Regions from separate parts of the Terrisporobacter hibernicus genome, predicted to be linked through region 2. Evidence: predicted binding sites of a transcription regulator. Region 2 holds the regulator's gene; the other holds the start of a gene.
The links. The regulator HrcA, encoded in region 2, represses chaperone genes, less so after heat shock. The targets are predictions, from matches to a motif close to TTAGCACTCNNNNNNNNNGAGTGCTAA.
Positions count from the first base shown of each region.

Region 1: htpG (molecular chaperone HtpG) is a predicted target of HrcA. The motif match lies at 6,978-7,004, and genes of this name have one in related genera.

Region 1 is NZ_CP081135.1:2,082,696-2,099,987, forward strand. Features, by position in the region: gene JW646_RS10385 (LysR family transcriptional regulator) at 1-474, opposite strand, end outside; gene prdC (proline reductase-associated electron transfer protein PrdC) at 618-1,913, shown strand; gene prdA (D-proline reductase (dithiol) proprotein PrdA) at 1,957-3,729, shown strand; gene JW646_RS10400 (CBO2463/CBO2479 domain-containing protein) at 3,729-4,178, shown strand; gene prdB (D-proline reductase (dithiol) protein PrdB) at 4,213-4,938, shown strand; gene JW646_RS10410 (glycine/sarcosine/betaine reductase component B subunit) at 5,053-6,297, shown strand; gene JW646_RS10415 (Hsp20/alpha crystallin family protein) at 6,518-6,955, shown strand; gene htpG (molecular chaperone HtpG) at 7,160-9,028, shown strand; gene JW646_RS10425 (TetR/AcrR family transcriptional regulator) at 9,183-9,803, opposite strand; gene JW646_RS10430 (efflux RND transporter permease subunit) at 9,806-13,480, opposite strand; gene JW646_RS10435 (hypothetical protein) at 13,698-13,961, shown strand; gene JW646_RS10440 (DUF5685 family protein) at 14,201-15,040, shown strand; gene JW646_RS10445 (tetratricopeptide repeat protein) at 15,030-15,452, shown strand; gene JW646_RS10450 (hypothetical protein) at 15,469-15,957, shown strand; gene JW646_RS10455 (hypothetical protein) at 16,007-16,786, opposite strand; gene JW646_RS10460 (HAD family hydrolase) at 16,814-17,292, opposite strand, start outside.
Region 2 is NZ_CP081135.1:2,682,574-2,699,865, reverse strand. Features, by position in the region: gene dnaK (molecular chaperone DnaK) at 1-71, opposite strand, end outside; gene grpE (nucleotide exchange factor GrpE) at 129-725, opposite strand; gene hrcA (heat-inducible transcriptional repressor HrcA) at 743-1,774, opposite strand; gene hemW (radical SAM family heme chaperone HemW) at 1,890-3,020, opposite strand; gene JW646_RS13110 (gamma-glutamyltransferase) at 3,166-4,785, opposite strand; gene JW646_RS13105 (CapA family protein) at 4,908-6,245, opposite strand; gene pgsC (poly-gamma-glutamate biosynthesis protein PgsC) at 6,256-6,705, opposite strand; gene pgsB (poly-gamma-glutamate synthase PgsB) at 6,723-7,997, opposite strand; gene lepA (translation elongation factor 4) at 8,743-10,545, opposite strand; gene JW646_RS13085 (hypothetical protein) at 10,729-10,923, opposite strand; gene spoIIP (stage II sporulation protein P) at 10,938-11,909, opposite strand; gene gpr (GPR endopeptidase) at 11,925-12,878, opposite strand; gene rpsT (30S ribosomal protein S20) at 13,152-13,418, shown strand; gene holA (DNA polymerase III subunit delta) at 13,547-14,590, opposite strand; gene JW646_RS13060 (ComEC/Rec2 family competence protein) at 14,559-15,824, opposite strand; gene JW646_RS13055 (GNAT family N-acetyltransferase) at 16,066-17,223, opposite strand; gene JW646_RS13050 (DUF2156 domain-containing protein) at 17,229-17,292, opposite strand, start outside.

The DNA of each region.
Region 1 (17,292 bases), 600 kb from region 2:
TGGGATGAACTGAAGGTGTTGATTATCATCTTTATTACAAAAGGCAAAGTCTACCTTACCATTAAGAACCCATTCATTTAGGTTATTGGTTCCACCCTCTTTTAAGTTAATAGTAATATTAGGATGTTCCTTGCTAAATAGATTTATTATTGGAGGAAGCCAATTGACAGAAACGCTACTAAAAGTACCAATATTAAGAGAGCCTGCCTCTACACCTTGAATATCATATATGAATTGATCTAGTTGTTCGTTTACGGCTAATAGTTTTCGAACATGCTGCAACACTTCGCTACCAATAGGAGTTAGATGTACTCCATAACGGTCTCTTACAAATAACTGAATATTTAACACTTTTTCCATTCTTTTTATGGAATGGCTAACACCTGATTGAGTGTACCCCATAATTTCGGCAGTATAGGAAATACTCCTTGTTTCAGCAACAGCTACGAATAATTTATAAGTGTTTATGTCCATAATATTTCTCCTTTTTTAGATATGAATTTTTGTCATATTAAATCGTTTTTGTGTCTCTATAAAAATATCTATATTGTCAGTATAATTAACTTGAAATATAAATTCAATATATTTCCATTATGAAAATGAAAGGGGGGGAATTTATGGAGAATTTGTTCAAGTTTCCATTGAAGCAGCATGTTGGGGTTGATTCCAATCCAGTTGTAAAGAAAAATGATTTTGTAAAACGTGGTCAGTTAATTGCAACTATGCCGGAAGGGATGCTTGGAGCGAATATCTATAGCAGTATTACTGGTACAGTAGTAGAAGTATCTGAAATGCAGATTTGCATAAAACCAGATAAAACTCAGAGTGATAGCTATATGAAATTACATTCAAAAAAACCATTGGACCTGATACGTGAAGCAGGAATTGTTGGCTTGGGTGGCGCAGGATTTCCTACATATGCAAAGCTTCAGAAACCATTTGGTAAAAATTCAGGAGTTGTAATTGTCAATGCAGCAGAATGCGAACCAATACTGAGTCATAATATTGATTCCATTGAGCATCATGCCCAGCAGTTGATTCGTGGACTTGATATTGTGATGGATATTGTGAAAGCAGATAAGGGAATTATTGCAATTAAATCAGTTCATCCAGAAGTAATTCATAAATTGGAAGAAGTGATTAATGACTCAAGAATTCATATACATAAGCTTGAAGATATGTATCCAATGGGAGAAGAGCGCGCTATTGTCAGAGAGGTATTGGATAGATTGTTAGATATTACAGAACTCCCATTTGCAGCAGATACAGTTGTAATCAATGCAGAAACTATATGCAGAATACAGGAAGCGGTAGATGAGAAGAAACCGCTAATTGACAAGGATATTACAGTTGCAGGTAAATTGAAGAATGGATTGATCCACATTTTTCATGATGTTCCTTTAGGGATTTCTGTTGGTGATATATTTGAAAAAGCTGGAGGTTTGGCAGATGAGTATGGAGAGCTAATCATGGGAGGACCTTTTACAGGAAAGAGAACTTCATTAGATGCGCCTGTAATCAAAACAACAGGTGGGCTTATTGCGGCAGAAGAATTTTGGAAAGGGCCTGATAAGCTAGGACTTCTTGTATGTGCATGTGGAGGTAACAAAGAAAGATTAGAAGAAATAGCAGCAAGCATGGGATCAGAAGTAGTAGGTGTAGAATATTGTAAGCAGGCTCATGAAATGAAGAATGGTTCATTGAAATGTGAAAATCCAGGAAGATGTCCAGGGCAAGTTCAAAAAGTCATGGCGCTTAAGAAAGATGGAGCGCAGGCTTTGCTTATAAGTAACTGTACCGATTGCTCCAATACAGTTATGTCATGTGCACCTCAACTGAAGTTGCCAGTATATCATTGTACAGATGGTGCACTTCGAGCAGTAAATCATAAATTGATTAGAAAAATAAAATAAAACTTCTGTTAGGAAATGAAGAAGAATGGGAGAGTGATAACAAATGTCAATTACACAAGAAACATTACATAAACATTTGAAAGATCCGGCAATATTCTGTTGTCGTAGGGAGAAAGGTCTTAAAATAAGTGCAGCTGATTTAGAGGATCCAAGTTTGTTTGATGATATGGTTGATGCAGGTCTTTTAACATTAAAAGATGAAGGATTAACAATTGAACAGGTTATTGGTAATACTCTGTTGACAGACGTGGAAGCATTGACACCAATTACAAAAGATGTATTGGACAAGGTCAATGAAGTAGAAAGTGCAACTGCTACAGTACCTGCAGCAGTTAAGAGTGAAGTAAAACCATCAGTAGCCGCTAAGGCAAGCATAGGAGGTAATGGAATGATTCATGTGGAAATAGATAAACTGGAAGGTCTTTCACTTGATATTCCAGCTGGCACAACAATTGGCGGAGTTATACCGTCAGTACCAGTAGTGGATGAAGAAGTAGGTAAGAAAAATGTAATTCGTAAACTGATTAAAAAGCATATTAAAATTTTAGATGCAGAGATTGGCAAAGAAACAAGCATTAAGGATGGCAAAATTACAATTGATAAAAGTATTGTTGATAAAGCAGTAAAAGAAGACGAATTGTGTGTAAGTCTTGAACTTGATGTTATTCATCCAAATGAAAGACATATTTATACAGAAACAATTATGGATGTGTGCCCTATAGCTACAAAAGTTGAAGGTCAACTTGGAGAAGGTATAACTAAAGTTGCAGACGGTGTTGTATTTATGTTAACTGGCGTTGATGAAGATGGAGTACAGGTTCATGAATTTGGATCTTCTGAGGGATATCTTGACGAAAAAATGTATTATGGTCATCCTGGTTGTGCAGATGATAATGATATTATTATCAGATGCCATGCAGTAATTAAGAGATTAACAGGTATGACTCGTCCAGGACCATTTGCAGCTCACAAATGCCAAGACTACATAATTCAAGCTATTAGAGATGAATTGAAAAAATATGAAGGTGAAGTAGTAAGAGAAGAAGTTTGCGAAGACGTTCGTCGTAAAGGTAAACCTAGAGTTGTTCTTGTGAAGGAAATTATGGGACAGGGAGCAATGCATGATAACGTTCTTTGCCCAACAGAGCCATGTGGTGTTATTGGTGGACAAAAAAATGTTGACTGTGGTAACGTTCCAATTGTTCTTACACCTAATCAAGTTCGTGATGGTTCTATCCATGCACTTACATGCATTGGACCTGCAACAAAAGAAATGACACGTCATTATATTCGTGAACCGCTGGTAGAAGGGCTTTCAGAAGATGATGAACTTGATCTTATAGGTGTTGTATTTGTAGGGTCTCCACAGGTTAATGATGAAAAATTATGGGTTTCAGAAAGACTAGGTACTACTTTAGAAGGTTTAGATATTGATGGATGCATAATAACAACAGAAGGTTTTGGTAATAACCATATAGATTTCATACAACATATTGGTCAAGCAGGAAAACGTGGAATACCTGTAGTTGGAGTATCATTCTGTGCATACCAAGGACAACTTGTTGTTGGTAATGAATATGCAACAGCAATGGTTGAAGAAAATATGGACCAAGGTGGATTTGAAAATAATGTAGCAGGGTGCTCTTGTGTAACAAAAGAAGTTGCTGCACGTGCAATTCAAATGCTTAAGAATAAGATGGCGGGTGTGGAAGTACTTCCAGCTCCTAAAAAATGGAACAATGATGTAATTAATGATAATAATAAACTTATGGGACTTCCAGAAACGCAACTATTAGATAACGGAACATTACATTAATGAATATTCCAGCATATCAAATTTGTCCTGTCATAATGAACGGTCTGGTAAAAGAATTGTCAGATGATTATATTAAAATTTATTTACATGGACGACTTGGAGTTATGCATATATCCAGAGATATAATGACTAAAAATACAGTCATTGAACCGGGGCATGAACTGAAATTCTATTTTAGTTTTATATGGGTAACGCAAGAAAGGCTTGACTACGATTATTGGAGCCTATTTTCAAATGAAGGTTCGCAGCCTTGTTTGATTGGCGGGAAAATTATAGAAGTAAATGATACAGCAGCTAAGATTGAAATAGATAATCAAGTAGGAACAGTTGCGGTTCCGAGAAGATGGATGTTTACAGATGTTAAACTTGAAGAAGGTCTGGATGTAGAGTTTTATCTTAGTCGCATGGAGATAACAGGTAAGAGTAATCTTCCTAAAGAAATGATATAGAAAAAATAAAGTTGAATAAAAGGAGGAACAATTCATGAAATTAACAACATTGGAAGGAATGCGTTCTGAAATATTTGTTCCGGTTACACCAAAACCGGTATTTACAGAATTGAAAAAGCCATTAAATGAATGTAAAGTGGCATTTATTACAGCAGGTGGTATTCATAAGAAGGATCAAACACCATTTAATACATCTGGGGATTTCTCATATCGTATAATTCCATTTGATACACCATCTTCAGAATTAATGGTAACACATGGTGGATTTGATAACTCAGATATAAACAAGGATGCTAATGCTATGTTCCCTATAGATCGTCTTCATGAGCTTGTTGAGGACGGATTTATTGGATCACTTTCAAAAGAAACCTATACATTTATGGGCGGTGGAGGAAATGTAGAAAAATTCCTTAATGAAACAGGTCCTGAAATTGCTAAAAAACTTGCAGAACAAGGTGTTGATATTGTACTTTGTACGGGAGGATGCGGAACTTGCCACAGATCTGCTACAATTGTAACAAGATGTTGCGAAGAAGCTGGCATGAGTTGTTGCGTTGTTGCTGCATTGCCACCAATAGCACGTCAACAAGGTGCACCTCGTATTACAGCACCACATGTACCAATAGGCTCTAATGCTGGAGAACCAAATAATGTTGAGATGCAAACAGCGATTCTTAAAGAAACATTAGAGTGGGTTAGAGATTGTCCAAGTTTCAACTCTCTTAAAGTGTTACCATATGAATACAGACATAATGTATAAAACTAATATAAATAAATGACAATGAATGAAGTGCAGGCAGAAATGCTTGTGCTTCATTCTTCTATATTGATGTTATAAACAAGAGCAATATATCTGAGAAAAGGAGATGAATAAATGGGACTAGGACCTAGCACTAAAATGACTACTCTTCATCATTACAATTGTCCTGTTACACAGACACTTATGAAGGATGATGAATTAGAACTATGCGGAATTATTGTCAATGGTGTTTCAGAAGGATTTGATGATAAAGTATATAGTGCAGTGAGAACTGGAGAAATTGCAGAGGCTGTACGTGCTGATGGAGCAATTGTGGCAATTGATGGCTGGGGAAACCATCATATTGATTTTGTGAATATAATAGAACAGCTGGGATTGAAAAAAATTCCCGCTATCGGACTAAGCTATATAGGACTTCAAGGACGATTGGTATGTACTAACAATTATGTAGATACGATTATTGATTTTAATAAAAATGAATCAGGCTATGAATCATGTATTGTAGGTGATAACAACCTGACAGGTTTTGATGCGATGAAAGCAGTAGCCCTTCTGAAAAATAAAATGAAAAAATGGAATAAAAAAGAAGCCGATAAACTTGGCAGGGAGTTTACAATTAGAAAGCTAACTCTAAAGAATTATAGAATTAATGAAGCAAAAATAGGAGATAAAACGTCTATATCCAAAAGTATACTGACAGTAGGAAATAATATTACGGAAGTGATCGTGAATAGGGAACCAAAGATAAAAGAGATGAGAATACAGATTATTAAACCAAGAGAGCATCATTTTTTTGTGAATTCTAATTTGGATTTTATGCCAATTGCATGTAAGATGCTTGGAAAGGCAGGAGAAGGTGAAACAGCTGTTTTATCTGGTATTACTGCCATGTTGACTGGTGTGGAAGGTGAAAGTGGATTTCAGCCATCTAACATTGGATCTTCAGAAGGATATTTGGATTATCAGGTAAAATATAATCAGGCAGGAACTCCTAAAAGTGATGACTTCATTTTACATATAGATATTATTTTTGAAAAAGGAGAAGGACGTACGGCAAAGGGAATTCAGGCTGCACATAGGGCAGCTGATTACGTTTTAGAAGAAATTCGTAATAATATGATAAGTATGCCAGATACTCCATATACAAGAGAAGAATTTAATGATGTTGTGAAACCTGGCAGAAAGAAGGTAATACTTGTTAAGATTACATCTGGACTGGGGAATATGTATGATACGTCAATATTTCCAGATCAACCAGGTGGTTACATTGGGAGCAGGCTACTAATGAGTACGAAGAATACACCTGTAATTATTTCCCCATGTCAATGTATGGATGGCGTGATTCATTCATTACTTTAAGCGGGATAGTATGAACTATTTTTGGTATTGTAACAATTATATACAAAAAAATTTATAAAAAATTAGCACTCATCGCTTGACAGTGCTAACAAAATGATTATAATAATAAGTAAGAAAACAAACAAAGAACAAATCATAGCTAATAAAAAATAATATTAAAATTTAAACTTATCTTTTTACTTAAGCAAAGTAAGGAGATAAATGTAAGGAGGAATTGATTATGAAATTAGTACCAATGAATAACAATTTAGGATTTAGTTTATTTGACAATATGTTTGATGACATGTTCAAAGATCCATTCTTTACAAATAGTAGCACTACAAAACTTATGAAAACAGATATACAAGAAAAAGATAATAACTATATACTTGACATGGATTTACCAGGATATGATAAATCTGATATAAAAGCTCAACTTAAAGATGGATATTTGACAATAACAGCACAAAAGAATACATCAAAAGAAGATAAAGATGAAAAAGGAAACTATATAAGAAGAGAAAGATATTGTGGCAAATGTTCAAGAAGTTTTTATGTAGGAGAAAATTTAAAAGAAGAAGATATAAAAGCAAGTTTTAACAATGGAATATTGAAACTTACATTCCCTAAAGAGGTAGGAAAAAAAGAAGAAGAGATAAAATATATTACTATTGATTAGAAATAAAAAATTTTGATTTTTATTAGCACTCAATGCTTGACACTGCTAATAAAAAGATTTTATAATTAAAATGGGAATAAATAGTAAGTATGCTAAAATTAAATTAAAGCCCTTAAAATGCAAGGTTATTTATTCCCTCACCTTGCATTTTGTGATTTGAAAATAATTAAATTTTATAAAGGTATAAGTTTAAGGAGGATAAACATGGAAGTAACAAAAGGTAGTATTTCAATTGATACAGAAAATATTTTTCCAATAATTAAGAAATGGTTATACTCAGACAAAGACATTTTTATAAGAGAATTAATAAGTAATGGTTGCGATGCTGTAAGCAAATATAAAAGACTTGTTTCCCTTGGTGAAGTTAAAAATTCTCAAGATGAAGAGTATAAAATTACAGTATCAGTAAGTAAGAATAATAAAACTATAAAGTTTAGCGACAATGGTATAGGAATGACGGCAGAAGAAGTAGACAAATACATAAATCAAGTTGCTTTTTCTGGTGCAGAAGACTTCTTCAATAAGTATAAAGATAGAATGGAAGAAACTGATATTATAGGTCACTTTGGATTAGGATTTTATTCGGCATTCATGGTATCTACAAAGGTTGAAATAGATACATTATCTTTCCAAGAAGGAGCAGAACCTGTAAGATGGATATCTGAAGGTGGAACTGAATTTGAAATAAGCCCATCAGGAACAAGAACTACAAGAGGAACTACAATAACATTATTCTTAGCTGAAGATAGTGAAGAATTTTTAAACGAATATGAAGTAAGAAGTGTAATAAACAAATACTGTTCTTTCTTACCTGTTGAAATATATGTGGAAGATGAAGATGCAGAAGTTAAGGAAGGCGAAGAAGAAACTAAGCCAACAGCATTAAATGATACTAATCCATTATGGTTAAAATCACCTAAAGATTGTACGGATGAAGAATACAAAGAATTCTACAGAAAAGTATTCAATGTATTTGATGAACCTTTATTTTGGATTCATTTAAATGTGGATTACCCATTTAACCTAAAAGGAATTCTTTACTTCCCTAAATTAAACAATGAGTTTGAATTAGTAGAAGGTAAAGTAAAACTTTACAACAACCAAGTATTCGTAGCAGATAATATAAAAGAAGTTATACCAGAGTTCTTATTATTACTAAAAGGCGTAATAGACTGTCCAGATTTACCGCTAAATGTTTCTAGAAGTTTCTTACAAAATGACAGAGATGTAAGCAAAATATCTAAACATATAGTTAAAAAGGTTGCAGATAAACTTAAATCTTTATGTAAAAATAGTAGAGAAGAGTATGAAAAGTTCTGGGATGATATACAAATATTCATTAAATTTGGTTGTTTAAAAGATGAAGGTTTCTATGACAAAGTAAAAGATTATATCTTATATAAAGATATAGATGGAAAATATATTACATTAACAGATTACCTAGAAGCAGCAAAAGAAAAGCATGAAAATAAAGTTTTCTATGTAAATAATGTGGATCAACAATCTCAATATGTTAAACTATTTAAAGATTATGGATTAAATGCAGTTGTACTAGATAGTACAATAGACAACAATTTTATTTCATTTATAGAATATAAAGAAATGGGAACTAAGTTTAATAGAATAGACTCAGATTTATCAGACGTACTAAAAGACAAAGATAGTGAAGAAAATAAAGAAGAAGATGAAAAAATAACTTCATTATTCAAGTCTGTTATAAATGAAAGAGTAGAAAAATATTCAGTGGAAAGTCTTAAAAATGAAGAAACACCAGCTATGATTTTAGTATCAGAAGAGTCTAGAAGAATGATGGAAATGCAATCTAGATTTGCTGGAATGAGTTTTGGAATGGACTTAAAAGAAGAAAAAACTTTAGTTATAAATAAGAATAACCCATTAGTGAAAAAATTAGTTTCATTAAAAGACAGTGAAGATAAAAAAGAAGAAATAGATGTGATTTGTAATCAAATAGTAGATTTAGCTTTACTTGCAAATAAAGAATTAAATGCAGAAGAATTAGATTTATTTATAAAGAGAAGTAATTCTCTAATGAGTAAGGTTATAGCTTTATAAATTATTATTAATATAAAATGTAATAAAAACTCCCTCACAGTATTTTAAGAGGGAGTTTTTTAGCAACTAACTTGCCTGAATCCAAATCGAAGTCATCTCGTTGGCGACATGAAGTGTTTCGCTGACACGTCGCTCAAGCGAAGCAAATTTTTTATTAAGCTAATGATTTTAATATCATGGTATAAGCGAAATTCTTTTGAGTATTAATAGATTCATCATCGCTCAAATTGATTTGTCTAAAGTGGTTAGCATTGATTTTATTAATAATACCCATAGAAGAACTTATAAGTACATATCTTTGATAATCTCTGCTTAAGTCTTTATTAATAATGCTTTCATCTATTCCAGTATTAATAACATAATCTAATAAATTATAAAGTTGAGTTTTTAATTCTAAAATTTCCTCAAAATCTTCTAGTAGAATATTGTTTAATTCTTTTGGTACAACTTGATTATATAATATTCTTAAAGATGGAAAAATGAATTTTCCGCTGCTAATGCTGTAATGAAATAAATGGTTACACTGTTCTTTAAAAGTAGAGACTTCTTTTATAGCTTCAATAGTATTTATAATATCTATTTTAAAATTATAAATTATTGACCTTGCTATAATTTCATCCTTACTTTTAAAATATTCATAAATTGTACCTTTTCCAATTCCGGCAGCTTTTGCAATATCAGACACTTTAATATTTTCAATATTACTGTTATCAGTAATTATTTTCTTAAAACCATAAAATATTAGCAATTCTTTTTCTGCATATTTTCTGCTCATATTTAGTCCTCCTCATCGATAATTATCTGTCTTAATTCTTTGCGACGATGGAATATATCGTATAAAGTAGGAACAACAAACAATGTTAATAGGGTAGCATAAGTTAAACCGCCTATAGTTACTATAGCCAAAGCTTGAGACATTTCAGCACCCATACCAACACCAAGGGCCATTGTAGACATGGCAAGTATTGTTGTTAAAGCAGTCATGAGTATAGGTCTTATACGAGTACGCCCAGCCTCTATAAGAGCATCTTTTTTATTTAATCCATTTATACGCAATTGATTCACATAATCCACAAAAACTATACCGTTATTAACAACTACACCAGCAAGAACTAAAAATCCTAGCATAGATATAACACTTAATTCCTGGCCAGTTATAATTAATGCAAGTAAACCACCAGTAAATGCAAGAGGTATAGTAAACATTACTATAAATGGCGATAATAATGACTGGAATTGTGCAACCATTATTAAATAAATAAATGCTATGGCAAGAGCAATCATTTTAATTAAATCACTAATAGCTTGATTAATAGATTCAGTTTCACCACCCATTTTTATTTCATAACCAGTAGGGGCTTTATAATCATCTAATTTTGATTGAACTTCCTTACTTACTAAACCTATATTGTGTTTAGAATCAATACCAGCTGTTACGGATATATACCTAGTTTGATTGTCGTGATTTATAGAAGTAGGAGTGTCAGTCATTTCTATAGATGAAATATCTTTTAATTTTACTGATACAGACTTAGTTCCTTTTGTTCCAGTGATTTCAACATTTTTTAATTTATCCAAATTTGAAGTATTATTATTAACAATAATTACTGGATAGTCTTCAGAATTTATTGTTAAAGTAGTTGAAGTAGTTTCTGTTGATAATTTTGCAGAAACTTGCTGGAAAACTTGAGCTACTGTTAATCCATACTTCATAGCTTTATTTTTGTTGATTACAATTTTTTCTTCCTTAGTAGTTACACCCATACCACCATTTATGTCAGTAGTACCTTCTATATTGGATAGCATGCCTACCAAATCATCAGAAATTTTCTTAAGTTCATCTAAATCATCACCTTTAACAATTATTTTTAACCCAGACCCTCCTAAAGAAGAGGTATCCATAGATGAAGATGAGACTGTGACTTCACAGTTTAGAGATTTTGTTTTTTCTTTTATTTCTTCTGAAATTTCATCATTTGTTTTCTTTTTATCATCTTTTAAAATAACATAAGCAGACATATTATTAGGGTTATTTGAAGAAGTACCAAATGACATGGTACCAGACGAATTCATGGCTCCAATGCCTTCTACATCATTAATTGTTAAAACTTGTTGCACCACCTGATCAGTAATATGTCGAGCTTCATCTTTTGGAAGATCGCTATCTATATTAATAGTTGCCATCATTTGTGGTGAATCCATTTTTGGCATAAATGATGTTCCTATTTTGGTTGTTGCAAAAGCAGCAACTATTAATAATGCTACAGAAAAACATAAAACAACAGGTTTAAATCTTAGGCATAGTCTTAATAATTTTTCATAGCCGTCAACTATTTTATCAAATAAAGGATGAGGTTTTTCATCAACATTGGATAGTAAATTTGATGCCATACACGGTACTAAAGTTAAGGCAACAATTAAACTTGCGATTAAGGAGTATGCTATTGTAAGACCCATATCTGTAAATAATTGTCTAGTTATACCTTCTGTAAAAACAATAGGTAAGAATACACAAATAGTAGTAAGTGTGGAAGCAAATATTGCTCCAGATACCTGTCTAGCGCCATACACGGCAGCTTTAAATTTACCCATTCCTTTATTTCTTAGCCTATAAATATTTTCAATAACAACTATACTATTATCAACTAGCATTCCAACTCCAAGGGCTAAACCTGACAAAGAAATAATATTTAATGTAACTCCACTAAAGTACATCAAAACAATGGCAAATAATAAACTTATTGGAATACTAAAGGCAATTACGATAGTTGGTTTTATACTTTTTAAGAATATTAGTAAAACAATAATTGCTAGTATACCACCGTAAATTAGGTTATCAAGTACACTAGATATAATAAAATCTATATAAACACCTTGGTCCATTAAAGAAAGAATATGTAATTTATCATTACTATTATTTAAATCTTTAATTACTTTATTTATTTCGTTACACACTTTAGTAGTTGATGCAGTGCTAGTTTTTTGGAAAGATAGTATGACACCAGCATTGCCGTTTACGTTTGTATAACTATCTGATGAGTTGTCTGACATTTTTACATTGGCTATATCTTTTAGATGAACATCACCAACTCCATCCATAGAAAATAATATTAAATTTTTAACCTCATTTATAGAAGTGAACTTATCTCCCACTTTTACAGAGTATTCAGTTTCGTCATCTGATATATATCCAGCAGGCATGGAAAAGTTCTCTGCAGTTAGAATTTGGTTTATTGTTTCTGGAGTAATTTTATTTGTTATATCTGCTGATTCTAAAGCTTGTTTTCTAGCTTCATTCAACTGAGTTTCAGCAGATTTTATTTGTGATTCACTTAGGGAAAGTTGTACAGTAGCCTTTGTTAATTCTTGAGAAAGAGTAAGCTTAGCACTTTCCAATTCTTTTTGCTGTTTCTTCAATGTTTCTAGTGAGTCTATTGCACCTATACCTTGGCCTGCATTTGCAATGGCCTTTTCCAAAGATGTTATAATGGATTCTAAACTTGCTATATCTTTTTGCAATTGTTTCTTATCAACTGCAGACTCTTCTGGCAAATCATTAAGTTGTTCTTTTAGGTATTTTAGTTTTGATTTGGTATCATTTAGAGTTGTAGTCGCACTAGTGATATATTTTTCTAAATCTTCTTTGCTAGAACCTGTTGAATTCAAAATTCCAGCCATACTTTCTAATTGACTTATGCCAGATTGAAGTTGACTACTAGCTTCAAGAAGCTTTTTCATTTGTGTATTACTTTGTTTTTCTAGAGCAGCTTTTCCGTTTTTTATTTCTGATTTGGCATTATTAAGCTGACTTTGTTGTTTATCTAATTTAGAAGTAACGCTTGATTTTAGTTCTTTATTTAATTGGTCAATTTTATCTTTGTTTAAAGATATTTCTAATTGTTTTTCTACTAAACCAGTACCTGTTACAGATGCAACACCATTTATACGCTCAAACTTAGGAATTATTTCATTGTTAACATAAGTTGAGACTTCTTGAATATCCATATTGTCTACATCTATACTTAATGTCATAACAGGCATCATGTCTGGGTTAAGTTGCATTAAAGTAGTTGCTCCAACACCATCTTCTAGAGAATCTTTAATCAAGTCTATTTTACCGTTTAGATCTAACATGGCAGTGTCCATATTTGTATCTTGATTAAATTCTAGAATTACTACACTATAGTTTTCGTTTGAAACGGATGTTACGTTTTTAATTCCGCTTGTAGTGGAAACAGCTTGCTCAATTGGTTTTGTTACTGTTGTTTCAATTTTTTCTGGGCTAGAACCAGGATATGTGGTCATAGCAATAACATAGGGTAAATCTATACTAGGTAATAAGTCCGGTGTCATTTTTGTAAAAGATACAAATCCTAGCATTAGTACCATAATTACAGAAACAAATACAGTCAAGGGTTTTCTTACACTGAATTTTGGTAGCAAATATTTCACCTCTTTCTTTTAATATAGAACCGACTAGTCGGTCAGATATTTTTAATTGTAGTTATATTGAATATTAATTTCAATAAAATGGTAAATTTATTTTTGGTTTATTTTTAACAACCATATTCATAACTTATATCATTTATATTTAATAAGCATTTAGGGAAGGTATGAATTCATATATATAGATATACAATAGATTAAGAAATAATCAGGAGGATATTATATGAAAATGTATATGAAAGGAAATAAACGTTCAAAAGAAACGAGTAGTCCTATTCCAAATACAATAGCCTATGCAGCTATTAAAAATTTTTTAGTATCAAAGGAGTTTGCAGAAACAAGGGAGGAGTATTGTATTGGGAAATTGGATAAGAAGCAGGTTAGTCAAATAATGACAGATATAAAATGGTTATTTAGGAATTATAAAGATATGGAAGTTTTAGCAATAGAAGATAGTGATAATAAAGCCATAAGGTTTATTTTGTAAACAAAACTTATAATAAACAACTTTATTTTAGTATAAAAAAAGAAATGATATTATAAAACATCATTTCTTTTTTATTTCTAAATTTTTATTAAGTAACCTATGATAAAGATAGATAATACGCTAAAATGTAATTATTTTAGTAAATAAAATTACATTCTAACTTTATAACTGTATAATAATAAAAAATGTTGTAGTATTATATAATTAATTGAGAGCTATAACTTAGGAAGGAAATAAATATGTTTGGATATGTTAGAATAAATAAAATGGATTTAACTTTTAGAGAGTTTGAAGATTATAAAGGGTATTACTGTGGACTGTGTAAATACTTAAAAGAGAATCATGGGGAAATATCTAGGCTAGGTTTAAATTATGATATTACTTTTTTAATTGTGATTCTTACAGCTATTTATAAACCTAAAACTAGTATTGTAGAAGAAGTTTGCATAGTTAGTCCCTTTAAAAAGAAGAAAAAAATTATAAATGAAATAACGGAATATGCGGCAAGTATGAATACATTATTAACATATTATAAATTAGAAGATAATTTATTAGATGATAAAGGAATAAAGGATATTTTAGCTTATAATATTTATAAGGGAAAATTAAAATTGGCTCATGAAAAGTACCCTAATAAATCAACAGTTATTAAAGAACAAATGAACTTACTTAATCAATTGGAAAAAGAAGAAAACTGCAATATAGATAAAGTATCAAATACTTTTGGAGAACTAATGGGGGAAATTTTTTCTTATAAAAATGATGAGTATGAAGAAGATTTAAGAAGGGTAGGCTTTAATATAGGTAAATATATTTATATATTAGATGCATACGAAGATTTAGATGATGACTATAAAAAAGGTAGATATAATCCTTTTATAGAATATATAGACAATAAAAAAGAACTAAAAGTGAAAGTCGACAGGTTAATTAGTATATCTTTAGGATTGTTAGCATCATCAATTGATAACTTAAATTTACAATTGAACAGAGGAATTATAGAAAATATAGTTTATTCTGGTGTATATTTAAGATATAAAAATATATTAGAAAAAGGATGTGGGAATAATGTACAGTAATGTTTATGGAAATGACTGTTTTATGAAAGCAAGGAGATTTATTGAAAATAAAGATTTTAAAAAAGCATATAATTTTTTACAAAGTATCAATGAAAAATGTAGTGAGTGGTATTACTTAACAGGATTGTCTGCTATGAATATAGGGTATTATGAAGAAGGAGAAGACTTTCTAAAAAGAGCTAAGTTTATGGATCCTAACAATAAAGAATATGTTTATGCTTATAATAGATACAATAATTACAGAAATGATTATGACAGACGTTCGTACAACTATAACAGAAATAGACGTTATGACTCACCTGGTTGCTGTTGTTGCTGTTGTGACGATGACTGTTGCAGTAATTTATGTACTTTATTTGTATGTGATTCATGCTGTGAATGCTGTGGAGGAGATATATGTACTTGTTTCTAGGAGATGATGAATAATCATGAGTAGAAAAATTGCCTATGGTGGGATATTATTATCATTAAATAGTATTTTATTATTGTTGGTTAATATAGTACCTATAAATACTTTATTTCTTTTAGGGTTGGCATCTTTGCCAATATCCATAGTAATTATGGAATACGGTCCTAAAGCAGGTATTATATTTTATATAGGATCTGTCTTATTGAGCTTTATGATTATGGCAAACAAAGCACAATGGATATTATATATTTTTACATTCGGTATTTATGGCTTAGTAAAATATATAATAGAAAAAGATAGAAGCTTTATTCAGGAATATATATTGAAAATTATAGTGGCAAATATACTTATAATATTTGCATATATAATTTTAAAACAATTTGTGTATATTCCAGTTAATATTTTTACCATATTAATATTTGAAATAGCTTTTATAGTTTATGATTTTGTATATTCTCAATTTATAGACTTTTATAATGATAAACTTAGAAAATTTGTAAAAAGATAAATAAAGGAGACTATTAAGTATTTTTATAACTTTATAGTCTCCTTTTATATTATAAATTGAAGTATTTTTTTTGAGGTTCATTTAATTCTTCATCACAGGAAGGGCAATTATAAGTTTTTTCATTACCTATGAATTTGTCGTCTTCTTTTTTAAATTGCATTTTTATTTTCTCTGTAATTCCTATTTGAGTCAAATCTTTTCCGCATTTTTTGCAATTATGAATAGAGCATATATTCTCTATTAATTCTGTGGTAACATTGTCTACATTACTATTGCAGTTATTACAGAAAACTTTATTGTCTCTTTGTCTGCTTAATTCTTGGCACTCATTTTTATCTTGAGAAAAAGCGAAGCTTATTTCTTCATATACTTTATATCCTGATTTAAGTATATTTGTATTACAGTGAGGGCAAAGGAAAATAGGGAAGTAATCCTTATAATTTTTGTCTTCTTTTATTTCTGATGATTTATTTTTGTAAGTTCCTATATTTTTCTCGCTTAATTTGTAGTTACCATCTAAGTAATTGTAAATATCATGACTTTTATAATCCTTTGATACAGCTAAAAGATGATCTTTAATAGATGAATAACTTTTGTTTTTAGATGGAACATTTAAGTCTATAACATTATTATCTATTGCATATTTTAATATAGATAAGTAGTTGAATTTAGCAGCATAAAAAAGGACCATTTCATCTAGTTTTTGTTCTCCTACTTTATCTGAAAAATCAATCCAGATATCAGGAGATTCCAAATATAGTTTCTTACTTATTTCATCTAAATCACTAGATATATCTTTAAAGCTTAGTGTTTTTTCGTTGATTTTCAAACTATCATCCTCCGTACAAATAATATACTATAAGCCTATCTCAAATCTTTTCACATTGCAATCCAAAGAATACACAATATCTTTTCTTTCTACGATTACTTGGGCTTTGTCGTTTAAGTGCTTATCTTCTATCATATGATTTAATAATTCTTTAGTTGGATTAATAGCAATTGGATTACCAACGCGCTTAAGCATATTAATATCTCCATTAGTATCTCCGTAAGCATAAGATTGACTTAAATCTATATCATACTTTTCAACAAAACTATCTATAGCGATATTTTTACTTTTTGCATCCCACATGGGAATTACTGTTCCGTTAAATTTTCCATCTTCAAATATATAATCGCTACCAACATAATCTGAGGCACCATATTTTTTAGCCATTTTCTCAACTAAAAAATTGGGACTACCAGATATGAATATAACCTTGTGACCATTATCCAAATGCCATTTAATTCTTGAACGTGTATATTTATAAACACGTTCAGCTTTTAATGCAATAA
Region 2 (17,292 bases):
GGTTCTCCATTTTCTAAAACAGCAACACATGAGTTTGTTGTTCCTAAATCTATTCCTATTACTTTTGACATAATTCATATCCTCCTTAATTCTTCATCTATTTAAATTTTAATAATTTGTTATTTTAATTAACAAGAAACTTTAACCATTGTAGGTCTTATTACTTTCGTGTTTAACTTATAACCTTTTTGTAGTACCATTACCACTTTATTTGGTTCTACTCCTTCTATGCTTTCTTGCATTACAGCTAAATGTAAATTTGGGTCAAAATCTTCATTTAGTGCACTGATTTCTTCAACCTCAAACTTTTCTAAACAGTCTATTAACTGTTTATGTACAAGTTCAATACCTTTGTACATATCATTTTCTTTATCTGCACAAGCATCCATAGCTCTTTCCATGCTGTCAATAACAGGTATTAACTCTGTAATTATTTTTTCATTGGCAAATATACCTATAGTTTGCTTTTCTTCTTGAGTTCTTCTCATATAATTAGAGTACTCAGCTTGAAGTCTTAGATATTTGTCCTCTTTTTCTTCTACTTGTTTTTCAAGTTCTTCTATTGTGTCATTTATTCTTTTTTCTTCTAACTTAGAGTTTATATCTGTTAAATTCTCTTCACACGTAGCTTCTTCTACATTTTCTTCAGATGTTTGCCTTACTTCCTCTTCATTAGAAGTGCAATTTTCTTGTATTTTTTCATCCTGATTCATGTTATTTTCCAAGATTCACACCCCTCAGCTTAAAATTTATTTGATTTATTATTTAATAATATATTCATATAATTTATTATAGAATATATTCTAGAATAATCCATTCTTGTTGGTCCTATGAAACTTATACGCCCAATCAAATCTTTATCTACTTTATAGGTTGCTGTTACAACGCTACATTCTTGAGCTTGTTCACAATCATTATCGCTACCAATAATAATTGTGGCATTATCCTTTAATATACCCTTTGACTTAACTATTTTAGCAATTGTTTCTTTCGTTCCTAACATATCTAAAAAAGACCTGGCCTTTAGCATGTCATTAAATTCTGGATAATTGAAAATATTAGTAGCTCCATTTAAAGTCATCGAAAGCTCTTCCTCAGTAGGATTTGTATTTAACATATTAAGTAATTGGTCTATTATAGATGAATATTCGCCAATTTCATATTTTATATATGCTATTAATCTATCATCTATTTCTGTTATAGTTTTGCCAGAAAGCTTTCTAGTTAAATTATCAGAAATTAAATTCAACTTAGCTTGATCTAAATCAATTTTAGCACTTAAGCTGGATTTTTTTATATCGCCTTTTTCTGTAACTACTATTAATAAAATCTCACCTTCATGCATTCTAACCAATTGAATATGTTTAATTTCACTTAAAGTAGCCAAATGTTTTGTCATTGCAACTGTAGTATAGTTAGTAAGTTGAGATAACATTTTTGATGTTTCATGTATTAAGTCTTGAATATGATTCATGTTACCATCTACACATCTTTCAATCACCTCTTTATCACTATCACTAAGTTCTATAGTATTCATAAGAGAATTTACATATAGCTTATAGCCCTTTTCTGTAGGAATTCTTCCTGCAGATGTATAAGGTTGAACTAAGTATCCTAGTTCTTCTAAATCGGCCATTTCATTTCTAATAGTTGCTGCACTAACTCCAAGGTTATATTTTTTTGATATTGTTCTAGACCCTACAGCTTCAGCTGTTTCTATATAATCTTTAACTATTGCTTTGAGGATATTCATTTTTCTTTCATTTAATTCCATTTTCAAATACCTCCTTCGCTGTTAGCACTCACCAAATCCGAGTGCTAAAAAGATTATATATATTATATACCATGTTATTTTTTTATTGTCAATAGGTTTCAAATAATTTGTTTTCTTATTTTATAAATTCTACAAAAACACTGTTAGATATTTCTCTACCTTTTTGAGTTAATATCATCCCTTCATCACTAATTTCAATTAATTTCATTTTATTTAACTTATTAATTTCTTTTTCATATACTTCTTTAAAATCAATATTATATTTTTCATAAAAATCTATAAATTTTATACCTTCATTCATTCTTAAACCTAAAAATATACTTTCCTCTACCTTATCTTTAATACTTAATTTTTCTTCCCATTCTATAGGTTTTTTACCAGTATTTATTTCATTTTCATATTTTTTTAGTTCACACAAATTATTATATCTTGTATCATTTAAATATCCTGATGCTGATGCACCTAATCCAATGTAATTTTCACACTTCCAATATAAAATATTATGCTTACATTCAAATTCTTCTTTTGCATAATTAGATATTTCATATTGATTATATCCATGTGATTTTAAATAATTTATAGTATATTGGTACATTTCAATATCTGTTTCTTCATCTAATAGATCAAATTCTTTTCTCTTATACATCTTAAATAGCTCTGTATCTTCTTCTAGTATTAGAGAATATGCAGAAATATGAGTAGGGTTTAGTTTCACAATTTTTTCTAAAGACTCTATCCAATCTTTTTTGCTTTGATTTGGAAGAGCATACATAAGATCAATATTTATATTTTCAAATCCAACTTTTTTAGCTTGGTAGTAATTTTCTTCAAATTCTTCATATGTATGTATTCTTCCTATGTATTCTAGATGGTTATTTTGTACTGCTTGCAGACCAATACTTAATCTATTAACGCCACATTCTTTCATTATTTTTAATTTATTTAAAGTTAATGTACCAGGATTACATTCCATGGTTATTTCTGCATTATTTTTTATATTAAAATTATTTTTTATATTATCAAATAAGAACTTAATCTCATCTTGATTTAATATACTAGGTGTTCCACCTCCAATAAATATGGTATCAATTTCTTTGCCTCTTACTTCTTCTTTATAAAATTTCATTTCTTTTTGTAATGCATTTAAATATTTTCTTTTTTCATCCAAATTTAATTTATAGGAATTAAAATCACAATATTTACACTTTGATATACAAAAAGGAATATGTATGTATAAACCTAACATATATTTTCTCCTTAAATAATTTTTCTAGTTACTATATTATTACCCACTCATATATTTCATTATTTTATATTTTCTATTTATGTACACAAAAATATCCTACATGACAGATTCTAACCTCTATCATCTAGGATATATACATTTAAATTTATTTATTACTTATAGATACTTTTCCTGGTCTTCTTATATCAGAAGCTCCAATATATTTACCATTTTCTATTCCTGCAGCTTGAACAGCTCCAAAATATAATTTATCTTTAGATTTAATTACAGGATATTTAGTAGTGCTAATATCTATGATAGATTCATTGTTTTCATTATCTTCTGCTAATATTGTTCCTTTTGAATAGAAAGTAACCCTATTTTTATTTATTGATTCTTGTAAATCTTTTTCAAAATATAACTTATCAACTAAAATAGGCGCTAAAACCTTAACTATTCTATTTCCTCCAGGAGTTCCAATAGCCAACGTAAAGTCATCACCTTTCTTTACTATAGTAGGTGACGTAAATGTTCTAGGTTTTTTTCCTGGTGCATATTTATTAATACCACTCTTACCAAAGTTGCTCATTGTTCCATTTAGATAGAATCCATCCACTAATGTTTCTGATCCATAGAAATGACCTAGTGTATTAGTAGATGAAACCACCATACCATTTTTATCTACGATAGAAAAATGTGTTGTACTTTCAGATTCTTCATCATCTTGATATTTTACATTTCCCATATTAATCAGTGCTTTTATATTTTCTTCTGAAGTCATTGTTTTATAATCAATATTTGCAAAATCAGGGTCACCAATTTTTTTAACTCTTTCATATGTTGATAAGTCAGTAGCTGTATTAAGAGCATCTAAATAATTATTAGCATCTTTTAAATCTTTATCTTTACCAAGTTGTTCAATTATTTCCATAGTTTGAATTAAAGTTGCCCCTGAGAAAGGTGCTGGTGCAGAAACTACATTGTATCCATTAAAATTACCAGAAATAGGTTCTACAACATCTACTTTATAGCTCTTCATATCATCAACAGTTAAAACTGATTTTTTAGATATATTAGTAGCTATAACATCTTCATAAAAACCTTTAGCACCATTAGACTTAATATATTCCAATGTTTCTGCTAAGTCTTGTTGAACTAGATTCTCACCTTTTTTTATTAATTGTCCATTACTCACATATGCACTATTGTTCATAAGTGTTGCTGAATATACATTTATAACTTTCTCTAACTCTTCATCAACTTTAAAGCCATTTTTAGCTAGATTTATTGATGGTTGAATTAAGTCTTTAAATTCCATACTTCCGTAATCTTTAAATACTTTTTCCATACCAGCTACAAATCCAGGTACTCCAACATTACTTTTTTTAGTACTCTGAGATAAAGGCGCTATATCTTTATAATCATAGAATTTATATTCGTCAGCAGATGGATTGTATATAAGCATGCCTCCGCCTCCTCCAATTCCAGATCCATAGGGTTCTACAACTCCTAAAGCATAAGAAACTGCAACTGCAGCATCCACTGCATTTCCGCCTTTTGCTAGAATTTCTTCTCCCACTTGTGTAGCCAATTCATTAGATGTACTTATACTATAAGAATATTTAGAGTTAATTTTAGATAAACTATTATTGTTTAACACATTCTTTTTAATATAGAAACCACCAACTATAGATATTATTAATATAAATATAGCTAATACTTTTAAAGTTTTCATTCTTTTCTTTTTCGTTTTCATCTTTTTATTTTTACTATACTTCTTACTCATACATAACTTCCTTTTTCATATGATTTTTTCCCCGTTAACTTAAATTTACTTATGATCGATATTGCTAATATCCGTAATGTATTTATGTTTAAATGGTATATATATAGTAGTTCTTATTGAGATTATTGTAAAGTATTTTGTTGTGTTTGTTCTAAATTATTTTGTTGTGTTTGTTGTGTTTGTTCTAAATTATTTTGTTGCGTTTGTTGTGTTTGTTCTAAATTATTTTGTTGCGTTTGTTGTGTTTGTTCTAAATTATTTTGTTGTGTTTGTTGCTGCAAAATACCATCTTGCGTTTGTTCTACATTTTCTTTTTTAGTAATATCTGTTTTAATAATATTTTTTAATGTTAATGTATCTCCTGTCACCTCATACTTAGACTTATCCAAGTCTTTAATTAGAGTTGCAAATATTCTTTTTTGATAAAACTTATTAGTAGTTGGTACAGGATATCCATTTACTATCCTTACTGGAACTACTTCAAAAGTACCCTCACCTTTTTCGTTAATATAGTAGTTTAACACCATACTATCTTTTGTTCTAGTCCAACCTTGATCAAATACAAAGTTACCCATACTGTAGAATATAATTCCGTCTTTATATGTTTGTATAGGTTGTAATACGTGAGGATGTGATCCTATAATCACATCTGCTCCAGCATCAATTAATGACTTTGCAATTTTTTCTTGTGCCTCACTCTGACCAACACCATACTCAACGCCCCAGTGTAGATTAACTACTACTAAGTCGGCTTTTTGAGATGCTTCATACACTAGTTTATTATAACCAGGATACATAGTTGATAATATACCTGCTTCTGTTCTGCTCGCACTGAAGTCTTTTGGTACTATATCACTTATACCTAAAGTTGCAACTTTTATACCATTGACTTCTTGAATATCGTAAGTAGCAGCATCATCTCTATTCTTTCCAGCACCAACATATTTTAGTCCTGCAGATTTAACAGCATTGATAGTACTTGTTACCCCATCCCTGCCAAAATCACCTAAGTGATTGTTAGCTAAATTAGCCATTGTAAATCCATTTTTCTTTAAAAGATTTGAAACTTTTGTTTCTGCATATAAATGAATTTCTTTGTCACTTTTCTGAAAATCATCTGGATTATCAAGTAAAGCACTTTCTACATTTCCTGAAACATATTGTGAATCTTTCCATAAATATGATACATCTTTAAACACACTTTCATAATTATCTAATTCACTTTTAATTTTAACTGATCTTCCCAGCATCATGTCTCCAACAAAGGTAAATTGAGCTAACTTATTATCCGAATAGTTAAGTTTAAGTTTTTCATTATTACTATTTGCGTATACAAAAGTTGATCCAAAAACTATACTTGCAAGTAAAAATATTATTATTAATGTTTTTTTGCTTGTAATTTTAGGTTGATTTTTAATTTTTATTTGTAATCGATCTTTAAATGTTAATTTATTTTTCATAAACTTCTCCTTACACTAAATATAAAATTTGCATTAATGCAAATACAAATCCAGTCATTAAAAGTGTAGATATTACTGTAAGTTTTATTCCTTGTCTTGAGTAAGAATTTGCCAATAACGCTGGTACTATTACTCCTATCCCTCTAAATTCAAAAGTAGGGAATGGTGTTAATGGATATGCGAATTCAAATACTAACTTTAACACAATCGCTATAATTAATGTAGCTGTAAATTTTCTTTTCCCATACAAGATTACAAACTTAGGTAAAACAAAATTAACAAGCCAATATGTTATAAACGAAACTAAAAATATTAATGCTAATGTTATAGGCGAATCAAATACTAAAGCCAAATAACTGGCTGCTATTAATCCCCCTGGCGTAATTCCCGTCTTTTCAGTGAATAACAAAGTACTTGCTACTCCTATTATTAATGCCATATAAAAATCTGTAATAAACATATGTGTCCTGTCTCCTCCTAAAAATTACTACTTCTATATTTCTTTATATACGCTCTGATACTTATATTGTTATTTACTTCTTCATGCTCATCTGTATGAATATATATATTACACATCTTTTGTAATAATATTTCAGCTTGTCCATGTATATTTCCGATACCATAAATAACTCTATTATGCATCATTCCATGTAATTCATCAATTACTTCATCAACTTCATAATCTGATAAATCTATATACTCTTTTATATTACTTAATCTTCCATCTTCAATTGCATTTTGTATACATTCTATTCCCTCTCCTATACCTATTAAAGTGGTATTTTTTAAATAAGGGAAACAGTCATCAACAAACTGATTAGTTCTATCTATTCTATCTTCTCTTCCATTAAAAAGAACTATTGGATTTTCTGTATTCGGTATAGTATCCTTTATTCTATCCCATATTGCAAGTGTTGATTCAGGCTCATTAGCTGCAAAACCATTTACAAAATTACTTACATTATCCCCACATTCTATAGGGTTAATAGTAGCTGCTCCTGGATCTGGATGTGCATTTAACATACCTTCAAAAGCTGTTTCTGCATCTATATCTAGTATTTCTGCCACAGCTAATGCTAAAGATATATTATCTTCAAATATTGTATATTTAAACTTTTTAACAAGTCCTTCTGGTATTTTTGAGTTATCTGCAACAACAAGTTTTGTTTTTCTTTGTTTACAGATTTCTTCAAAATATTTTACATAAGGTCCATTGTCAACTACTAAATATCCATTGTATGGTATAGTTGAAGAAAATGCTAAAGCAATTTCATCTGTTGTTGGTCCCATAACATCTAAGTGGTCTTCCAAAACATTAACTATAACTGTAATATTTGATTTAAAAATATCATTTTGATACACTGATTGATATTCAGGTCTCACGGCCATACACTCACATACTAAAGCTTCTGCACCAACTTCTCTTGCTTTATCTATAACTTGAATTTGCTCTTTAATATTCGCTCCTAAAAGATTACGCTTAATAACGTCTTCATCTTTTTTGTTCCAATATATCATTCTTGGAGAAGTTCCTGTAGTTTTACCCACAACTTTATAATCTGCGTTACTCAAAACACCTGTTATTAATCTAGTCGCAGTTGACTTCCCACGTATACCATTTACATTAATTCTAAGGGGTATTTCCTTTAAATTTTCTTCATTCTTTTTCTTTTCCTTAATTCCTAAGTAAAGTAATATTGCCATATAAGCTACAATCACCAACAATTGTAATAATGTTATCTTATCAAACATACTCTCCTCCATAACTACTGTAACTTTGATTTTTTATCATTTTTTTGAAATATCTTTATTAGCCCCATAAAAACAACTCAGTAGTTCCACTATTCTCTTCTAAGTTCCTCAACAGCTTAATATTGCCCAGTCTTCATATTACTATGGTACACTCTAGCAAATAAATTTAACATTTTTAAATTTTATATTCTTTATTTTTGTAAAAGCAGGAAAAATACCTTCCTTATCTTTTATATTTAGCGACTCATCTCCTCTTCTTGTTTTTAAATAATAAAATTATAATATTTTATTATTTAGCTCATCTAGTAAGCTTTTTTTACTCACAATTTAACGAATCTTCATTTTTAAATATACATCTATTATCTATCACCACTATATTACTATATATGATTCTTTTAGGTCAATAGAACATTTTTTCCACAATATATTACAATATATTACAATAAAAAGCAAAAAAAATTAAGATGTATTTAAAAATTTTGCTAAAATTATTAGTATGTCATGAAAATTTTCATTTAAATACTACATTTAAAGCAATAAATCAATAATTTATTATATAATGTTTACTATCAAGTACCCATTATATAATAAATTACTTCATAACACAAAGAATATATTCAATATGTTATAATTTTCTTAAATTACAACTTACTCTCAATAAATTATATCTTTTATATTAAAAATAGTAATGCTTTATAAATAATACAACTGTTATAATGTTACTTTATCGTTAAATAACTTTCGATTATTCGTCTAACTTAAGAACTGACATAAATGCTTTTTGTGGCACTTCTACACTACCAATTTGTCTCATACGCTTCTTACCTTCTTTTTGTTTTTCAAGAAGTTTCTTCTTACGAGATATATCTCCACCGTAACATTTAGCAAGTACGTCTTTTCTAAGAGCACTGATTGTTTCTCTAGCTACTATTTTATTTCCAACAGCTGCTTGTATAGGAACAGCAAATTGATGTCTTGGTATTTCATTTTTAAGTTTTTCACACATTGCCTTACCTCTAGAGTATGCTTTACTTTCGTGAACTATAAAACTAAGTGCATCAACTTGTTCTTTATTTATTAATATATCTAACTTGACAAGTTGAGAAGGAACATATCCCTTCATTTCATAATCTAAAGATCCATAACCTCTAGTTCTAGATTTTAATGCATCAAAGAAATCATATACAACTTCATTTAGAGGTAAATCATAATGAAGCATAACTCTTTTCTCATCTATATATTCCATGTGTAACATTGTTCCACGTCTTTCTTGACATAGCTCCATAACTATTCCAACAAAATCTTTCGGTGCTATGATATCAGCTTTTACTATTGGCTCTTCTATCATCCTTATTTCTGAAACCTCTGGCAGGTTTGCAGGGTTTTGTACCATAACAACTTCTTCATCATTTTTAGTAACTCTATATATAACTGAAGGAGCTGTTGTAACTAAATTCAGATTAAATTCTCTTTCTAATCTTTCCTGTATTATTTCAAGATGTAGTAATCCTAAGAATCCACATCTAAAACCAAATCCTAAAGCCGCAGAAGTTTCTGGCTCAAACTCAAGAGCAGCATCATTTACTTGTAATTTTTCTAAGCAATCTCTTACATTTTCGTATTTTTCGCCTTCACCTGGATAAATACCACAATAAACCATTGGAGTTGCTTTTTTATATCCTTCTAAAGCTTCTTGTGTTTTATTGTTAGCATCAGTAATAGTGTCACCTACGTGACAACTTCTTATATCCTTTATACTTGCTGCTATATATCCAACATCACCAGCTGATAAACTGTCTAGTTCCGTTGCCCCTGGAGCCATAACTCCAACTTCTGTTACTTCGAATTTCTTCTTAGTATTCATCATTTCTATAGTCATACCTTTTTTAACTTCACCTTCAAATACTCTAACATAGGCTACAACACCCTTATAAGCATCATAGTATGAATCAAATATTAAAGCTTTTAATGGTTTATTTATATCTCCAGTAGGAGCTGGTACGTTTGCAACTATATCTTCTAATACATCTTGTATATTTAAACCACTTTTTGCTGATATTAATGGTGCCTCACTTGCGTCAAGACCTATTATATCTTCAATTTCTTCTTTAACCTCATCTGGTCTAGCACTTGGTAGATCTATTTTATTTATTACTGGTAATATTTCTAGATCTTGATCTAGAGCTAAATATACATTAGCTAAAGTTTGAGCTTCCACACCTTGAGCGGCATCTACTACAAGTAACGCCCCCTCACATGCTGCTAAACTTCTTGATACTTCATAGTTAAAGTCCACGTGACCTGGAGTATCTATAAGATTTAAATAATATTCATTTCCATCCTTAGCCTTATATATTAACCTTACATTTTGCAGTTTGATAGTGATTCCTCTTTCTCTTTCTAAGTCCATGTTATCCAATAACTGACTTTTCATTTCTCTATCACTTACTAAACCTGTATACTGTATTAATCTATCAGCTAAGGTAGACTTACCATGATCTATATGAGCAATTATACTGAAATTTCTAGTTCTATTTTGTTTGTCCACCGTTATTCCTCCTTAATAAGTTCTTATCATAGACTTTATTTTATAATATATCTGCTTTTATGTAAATAAGTAGTATATAACAAAAAAATAAGACTTGTTTTTTAAGTCTTATTTTTTCTATTATTTTGGTTTGTTTTTGAAATTTGTATTCTTTAATATTATATAGAGATTAAATATTATAGTTTAAAATATATTCATTATATACTTTATAATATTATTTTTACTATCATTATCTAATACTTCATTAATTCTATAATCTACTAGTAGTACGCTCGCCGTAGCAATTGCTAGCATCATAAACATAAATACAAATCTACAAATTGTTTTATATTTTTTTTTAGAACATTTTTCTTTTTTAGATTTTTCTAAACGACTCATAATTTATACACCAATTATTTCATATTTGAATAATACTCATCAAGTATTTCTGCCAGATATTTACATGTAGCTTGAGCTTCTTTTGTACTTGTTGCATTATTACCTATTTCTATTAATAATCCATTATCTGCCATATACTGATTAAATCTACCATATTGTTTTGTAACTACTGGACAGACTAATCCTGGATATTTTTTTTCAGCTAAAGCTGTAATCTCTTGTGCCTGTCTCTTTAATTCTCCCACATTTTGATTTCTCTGACCAACTACTAAGAAAAACTTCGCAACAGTTTCTCCATTTATTTTAGTTGTATACTTATCATGTACTGATTTTTTAGCCTGCGCAGTACTTACACTTTGCCCGTCTCTATGTAAATCTATACTTACCTTAATAGAATTATACTTAGATAGTATAGACTTCATTGTCTTGGCACTAGATGCATAAGCATCATTATAAGATAAGTCATTATACTTAGTAGTATGAACTACACCCCATCCCTTTTCTGATAACGATGTAGATAAAATACTTCCTACAGACATAACCGAATGCTCTATATCTGTTGAGTGATAGTTATTCTTTGGTGAATCGGAGTAAGTTTCACTACTATGAGTATGATAGATAAGCATTTGTGGCTTGTCCTTTGTTACTCTTATATCATTAGTGTAACTTGAATCAATAACATTACTAGTTTCTTTAGATTTTTTTTCCTCTTTTGATTCTGGCTTATTTTCCTCGCCAACATAAACATTAACATATTCTTTGTCATCTTTACTATTTGTATTGCTTTTTATATTATCTGTAGATTTCGAGTTATCATCAGAATCTTTATTATCCTTATCTTCTTTGTCTATCACTTTTACTTCAGGATAAGATGACTTCACCAAATATTTTAATATATCTTCTTTATCTAACGCTTGAGAAATAGTAGGCAAAATACAAACTATTAAAAATCCAATTTTTATAGCTTTTATTTTATTTTTAATCATTAAAATTCCTCCTTATTACGAAGTTCTTCCTGGATGAAGAGACCTATTTAGTCCTTCACTAATTATTATTGATAGATTTTCTATAGTTTCATCTATGTCCTTAGGAGTAACAATTAAGTTTTTGTCATAAGGATCTAGAGAGTCTTTAATTAGTTGATACTTTTCTTCTTCCTGTAGTTTTTGAAGCATTTTATAAAATACTTCCCCTTCATCAGATTGTTCCATTAAATTATTCACTGCCATGTCTAGTACGTCACTAGTTAAAGTAGCCGCATCAACTACAGTTGGTACACCTATAGCTATAACATCTACTCCCAAGTATTCTTTATTCAGAGCCTTTCTTTTGTTACCTACTCCTCCACCTGGAGATATACCTGCTGTAGATATTTGTATTGTAGAATTTACTCTGTCCATTTTTCTTGAGGCAAGTGCATCTATTGCTACTACTCTATCTGGTTTAATAATATCTACTATTGCTTTAACAGTTTCGCTAGTTTCTATTCCAGTTATGCCCATAACTCCTGGGCTCAGCGCAGCAACCTCTGCAAAATCGTCATCATAATCCTTATTGTAGTTTTTAAATATATGACGTGTTACAAGAGTTTTTGATACTGATTTTGGGCCTAATGCATCAGATGTTATATTCCAGTTGCCAAGTCCAATTACTAAAGTTTTTTTATGTTCCTCTGAGCCAAAAATATCTTTAAGTTCCTTAGCCAAATAATTTATTATTTGTTCTCTTGATTCATCATCATCATATTTCATCAATTTACTTTCTAACGTTACGTACGTTCCAATTCCTTTATTCATTATTTGAGAGCCTTGCTCATTTAATACTTCTACTTTTGTAACTACACAGTCATCAAGTTGTTTGTTTGTTGTTTTAACTCCTGGTATTTCACTACTATTACTGCTTTCTTCTATTATCTCTCTTGCTTCTAGAGCTAGGTCAGTTCTAATTTTTATCATAGTTTCCTCCAGTATTCAATAAAATGATATTATTGATTATTGACAGGTGCTAACATTTTAAACATTATTTATTATTTTTTATTACTTTTATGAATAAATAAATCTATTATTGTGAAATATTTTTATATGTGATAAAGTAAGTCATGCACGAAAAAAACAGTTAACAAATTATATTTAACTAATAAATATTAACTCTTGATTTTTATATTTATTTCTGTTAAAATCTAATATGTTGACGATGAGAATAATTATATTTACGAGGAGGTGTTTTTCGTGGCAAACATAAAATCAGCTAAAAAGAGAATAAAAGTTATCGATAAGAAAACTGCTTTAAACAAAGCTAGAAAATCTCAGTTAAAAACTGCTATAAGAAGATTCGATGAAGCTGTTACTGCAGGTAACGTTGAAGAAGCTACAGCTAGATTCCAATACGCTCAAAAGAGAATATATCAAGTAGCATCAAAAGGAACTATACACAAAAACGCTGCAGCTAGAAAAGTTGCTAAATTAGCTCAAAAATTAAACGCAATGAACGCATAGTAACAGTTTAATTTTTATAAATTTAAACCCTTGATTTTATATCAAGGGTTTTTTATTGCTTTAATTTAATATTATCTTACTACCCCATCCCCACAAACAAAAAAGCCTTAGCATTTTAACTAAGGCTTTTAACTAATGTTTCGTTGGCAATACTTACTGACTAGTATTTCTATAGCCAAAGTATCCTTTATTAATCCATTTTTAATTTTAAAATCATTTTCTAATATAAAGTTTAACATATCTATTATTATATCATCAGAAAAGTTACGACTTTGTTTTAATGCTTTATTAACAACAAATTGTCTCAAACTAAGTTTTTCACAAATATCATTTACAGGTGTTCCCTCTATTTGTAAGCTTCTAACCTGAAGAACAATTTTAAATTGTCTACTTATCATAGCAAATATTCCAAGAACAGATTCGCCTTCACTAATCATATCATTCAATATTTTTATGGCTGATGAAGAATTCTTTTCTCCCATATAGTCTATAAGTTTAAAAATATCATTTTCTATTTTCTTTTGAGAGAGCCTATCTATAATCTCATTATTTACTTTATTTTCTTTGCCTACAAAGGAGCTAATTTTAATTATTTCATTTTCCAGGTCTGATAAAGTCTTTTCACTATTTTTATCTCTATATCCTTGAGATTCAATAAAGTACATAACTTGAGCATTTTCTATTATAGAACCAAAACTTTCAAATTTTCTTTTTGTCCATTTAAATAGATCCATATCAGAAATTTTATCACAGTTAAATACAACACCTTTTTCTTGTATTTTTTTTACTATCTTTTTTCTTTTGTCTATTTCTCCGTACACGACAAATACTAAAACTGTACTTTCTGATATATTATCCAAGTAATCTACCAAGTATTTTTCATCACCTTCAGAAAGATTCTTTCTTTTTCCTTTTAATAGTTCAAAATCCTTTACTATAGTAATTTTTTTATCATCCATAAAAGGAAGAGTTTCTATAGAGCTTAGCAATTGATCAAAAAAAACTTCTTTACCATCTATTATATCTAAATTAAAATCAATCATAGACTCATTAAGGCTTTCTTTAAAGCTTTTTATGGCATTATCAATTAAGTAATACTCTCTACCATATAAAAGATATATATTTTCAAAATTTTTATTTTTAATATTCCTTATAATATCCTTGTAATCCATTTTCTTGCTCCTTCATAATTTTTAACTCTCTATATATCATATACGAAAAAATTAAAATGTAATAAAAAGTTACATAAAATAATTTAGGATTGTTAATTTCTATATATGCTAATTTATTCCCTGCGAGTTTGTCTAATAAATAATATACCATAATAATAATACTTTTGCTTAAATATGCTAAAATTTTTGATATTAAAATACTAAATTTAAATAAAATCACACTAATTATACTTAAATTCATTACTATACCAATTACAGGAACAACAATCATGTTACCAATAAGGAATAAAACCGGTATTCCTTGGAACACATAATATATAATTGGCAAAGTTAGTATATTAGCACTTATACTTATGGATATTATGCTTATTTTAAGGTATTTATTTATTATTTTATAAAAATATATAATAGATAAAGTTGCTAAAAAAGATAATTGAAAAGATATATTATAAATTACATAAGGATTATTCACAATCAAAAACGCACCTATTAATGATAGTGTGCATATTCCATCTCTCTTTTCTTCTATGAATATGGCCAGATACATAATTACAACAAAGACTATAGATCTACTTATAGATGGAGAAAATCCAATCAATATACTGTATAAAATCATTATAATTGTTAAAATTATAAGTTTATAAAATTTATTAATTCCCTTTATAATAATTGCAATCATAGTGCATAGTATACCTGTGTGAAGTCCAGATATAGCTATTACATGACTAGTACCAGTTTTTGAAAACATGTCTTTTTCTTCTTTACTCAAGTTTTCCTTTTGCCCTAATATTAAGGAATTAATAAAATCAGATTTATCTTTATATAAATATCTAAATGTATCACTCAAATAAGTTTTTGTATTACCTACAAAAGTATAAAATTTGTTATCTCCTTGTATTTTATAATATTTTGCAGTTATAATACCTTTAAATCCCATACTTTTAATATATCTACCATAATTAAAATCATCAAAGTTCATTTTATCTAAACTTTTAATGCTTCCATTTATTTCAACTATTTTACCTATTTTTATGTCTAGTTTTTTACTATAATCATTTACTAAGTATTTTTCTATTTTATATTGATCATATTTATCTTTTTCAATTTTATCCTTTACAACACCTTCTATAGTTATATTTTCTTTATCTTTAATTTGGTCTAAGGATTTGTTATTTGTATAACTGTAAGATATGAACAATAAAAATATGAACAATATTAATATTGGTCTTCTCATCTTTCCTCCATAATTTTTTATTTATTTTTATTATCATCATCTTAAATTTTTTCAAACATATTATACATTTCTATTAAATAAAAAATATACTTCTTTAAAAATAACTCATGAACCATATGAAATTTTAGGTAAATACCTTTCCCAAGTAATTAGAAATTTAAAAAACACATCTTCACACAAGAAGATATGCTTTTTATAAAGTTATATTTACACCTAAAAAAGACAGCCTTTAGCTGTCTTTTTATATATATTCATTTATATAATTTTCTTTTTTAACAAAAACTAAATCCAAAAATTTTATAACCTCTTTATTTTCTTTTAAGTTGTTTAATAAATAAGCTTCTTTTGAGTTGATATAAGAAAATGCTAGTTGAGATATAGTATTTATGTCGAACTCCACATCATAATCAAAGTTACCATCTTCCACAATTAGCTTATTATTTTCTAGAGTAATTTTAAATATTTTATTATTTTCATTTATATAATTATCTTTAATAGAAATAATTACACTTAATTTATCGTTACCTTCTATATATAAACTTTCTAAATATTTCTTAAAATTAATAACTCTTCCCATCATAAAAGGTTTTAATTTCATAGTAACAGTTCTAGGATTTGATAAAACAAATCTTATCTTATCATCTAAAGGTGATGTTATATTTACTTTTTTGCATTGAGTATTATGGTTGTATATAAATCTCAACATTCCCTTAAGAGCATTCAAATTTTTATAATATAATTCTCTAACGAAAATATTGTCTCCATTTATAAAGTATATTATATATCCATCACTTTCCTCATTTCTATGAATATAAATATGTCCATCTTCACTTTCTATTTCTTTGAATAAATTTTTATAGTAATCTTCATCCCTTATTACTTTTCCATTTAAATTTACTAAGAAAGATCTTTCTATACTTATCATCTCATTAATATGATCTGAAGTAGCCTTTATTAAACTTCCCGATGATTTAAATCCACCCAAGTCTTCTATATTAATTTCATACTCTATTTGATCATAACAATGCTCATATCCATATTTTCTATACAATCTATAATCTATTGGCATCAAAATTGAAACAAGCTGTTCTTTTTTATATAACTCATTTAAAGTAAAGTTCATAATATGTTTCATATATCCTCTACCCCTAGCTTCTGGCAAGGTAGATACTCCTACAACATAAGACGTTTCATATTCTTTATCATTTAATCTTATCTTATATTGATTTAATTGAAGAGAAGAGACTATATTTGCCTCTTCCTCAACTACTATTGTGTTATAATTTTTATATTTATTATTAAAATAATAATCTGTAAATTTAGGACCATCATTAAAACAATAGTTCCAAATTTTCATTATATTATTTTGGTCACATTCCCTAGCAAACCTAATCTTCATAAATCTTATACCTCTCTAACAGTATATTTTTCTACAAATCTAACTGGGTGATAAGAAAGTTTTGCCTTT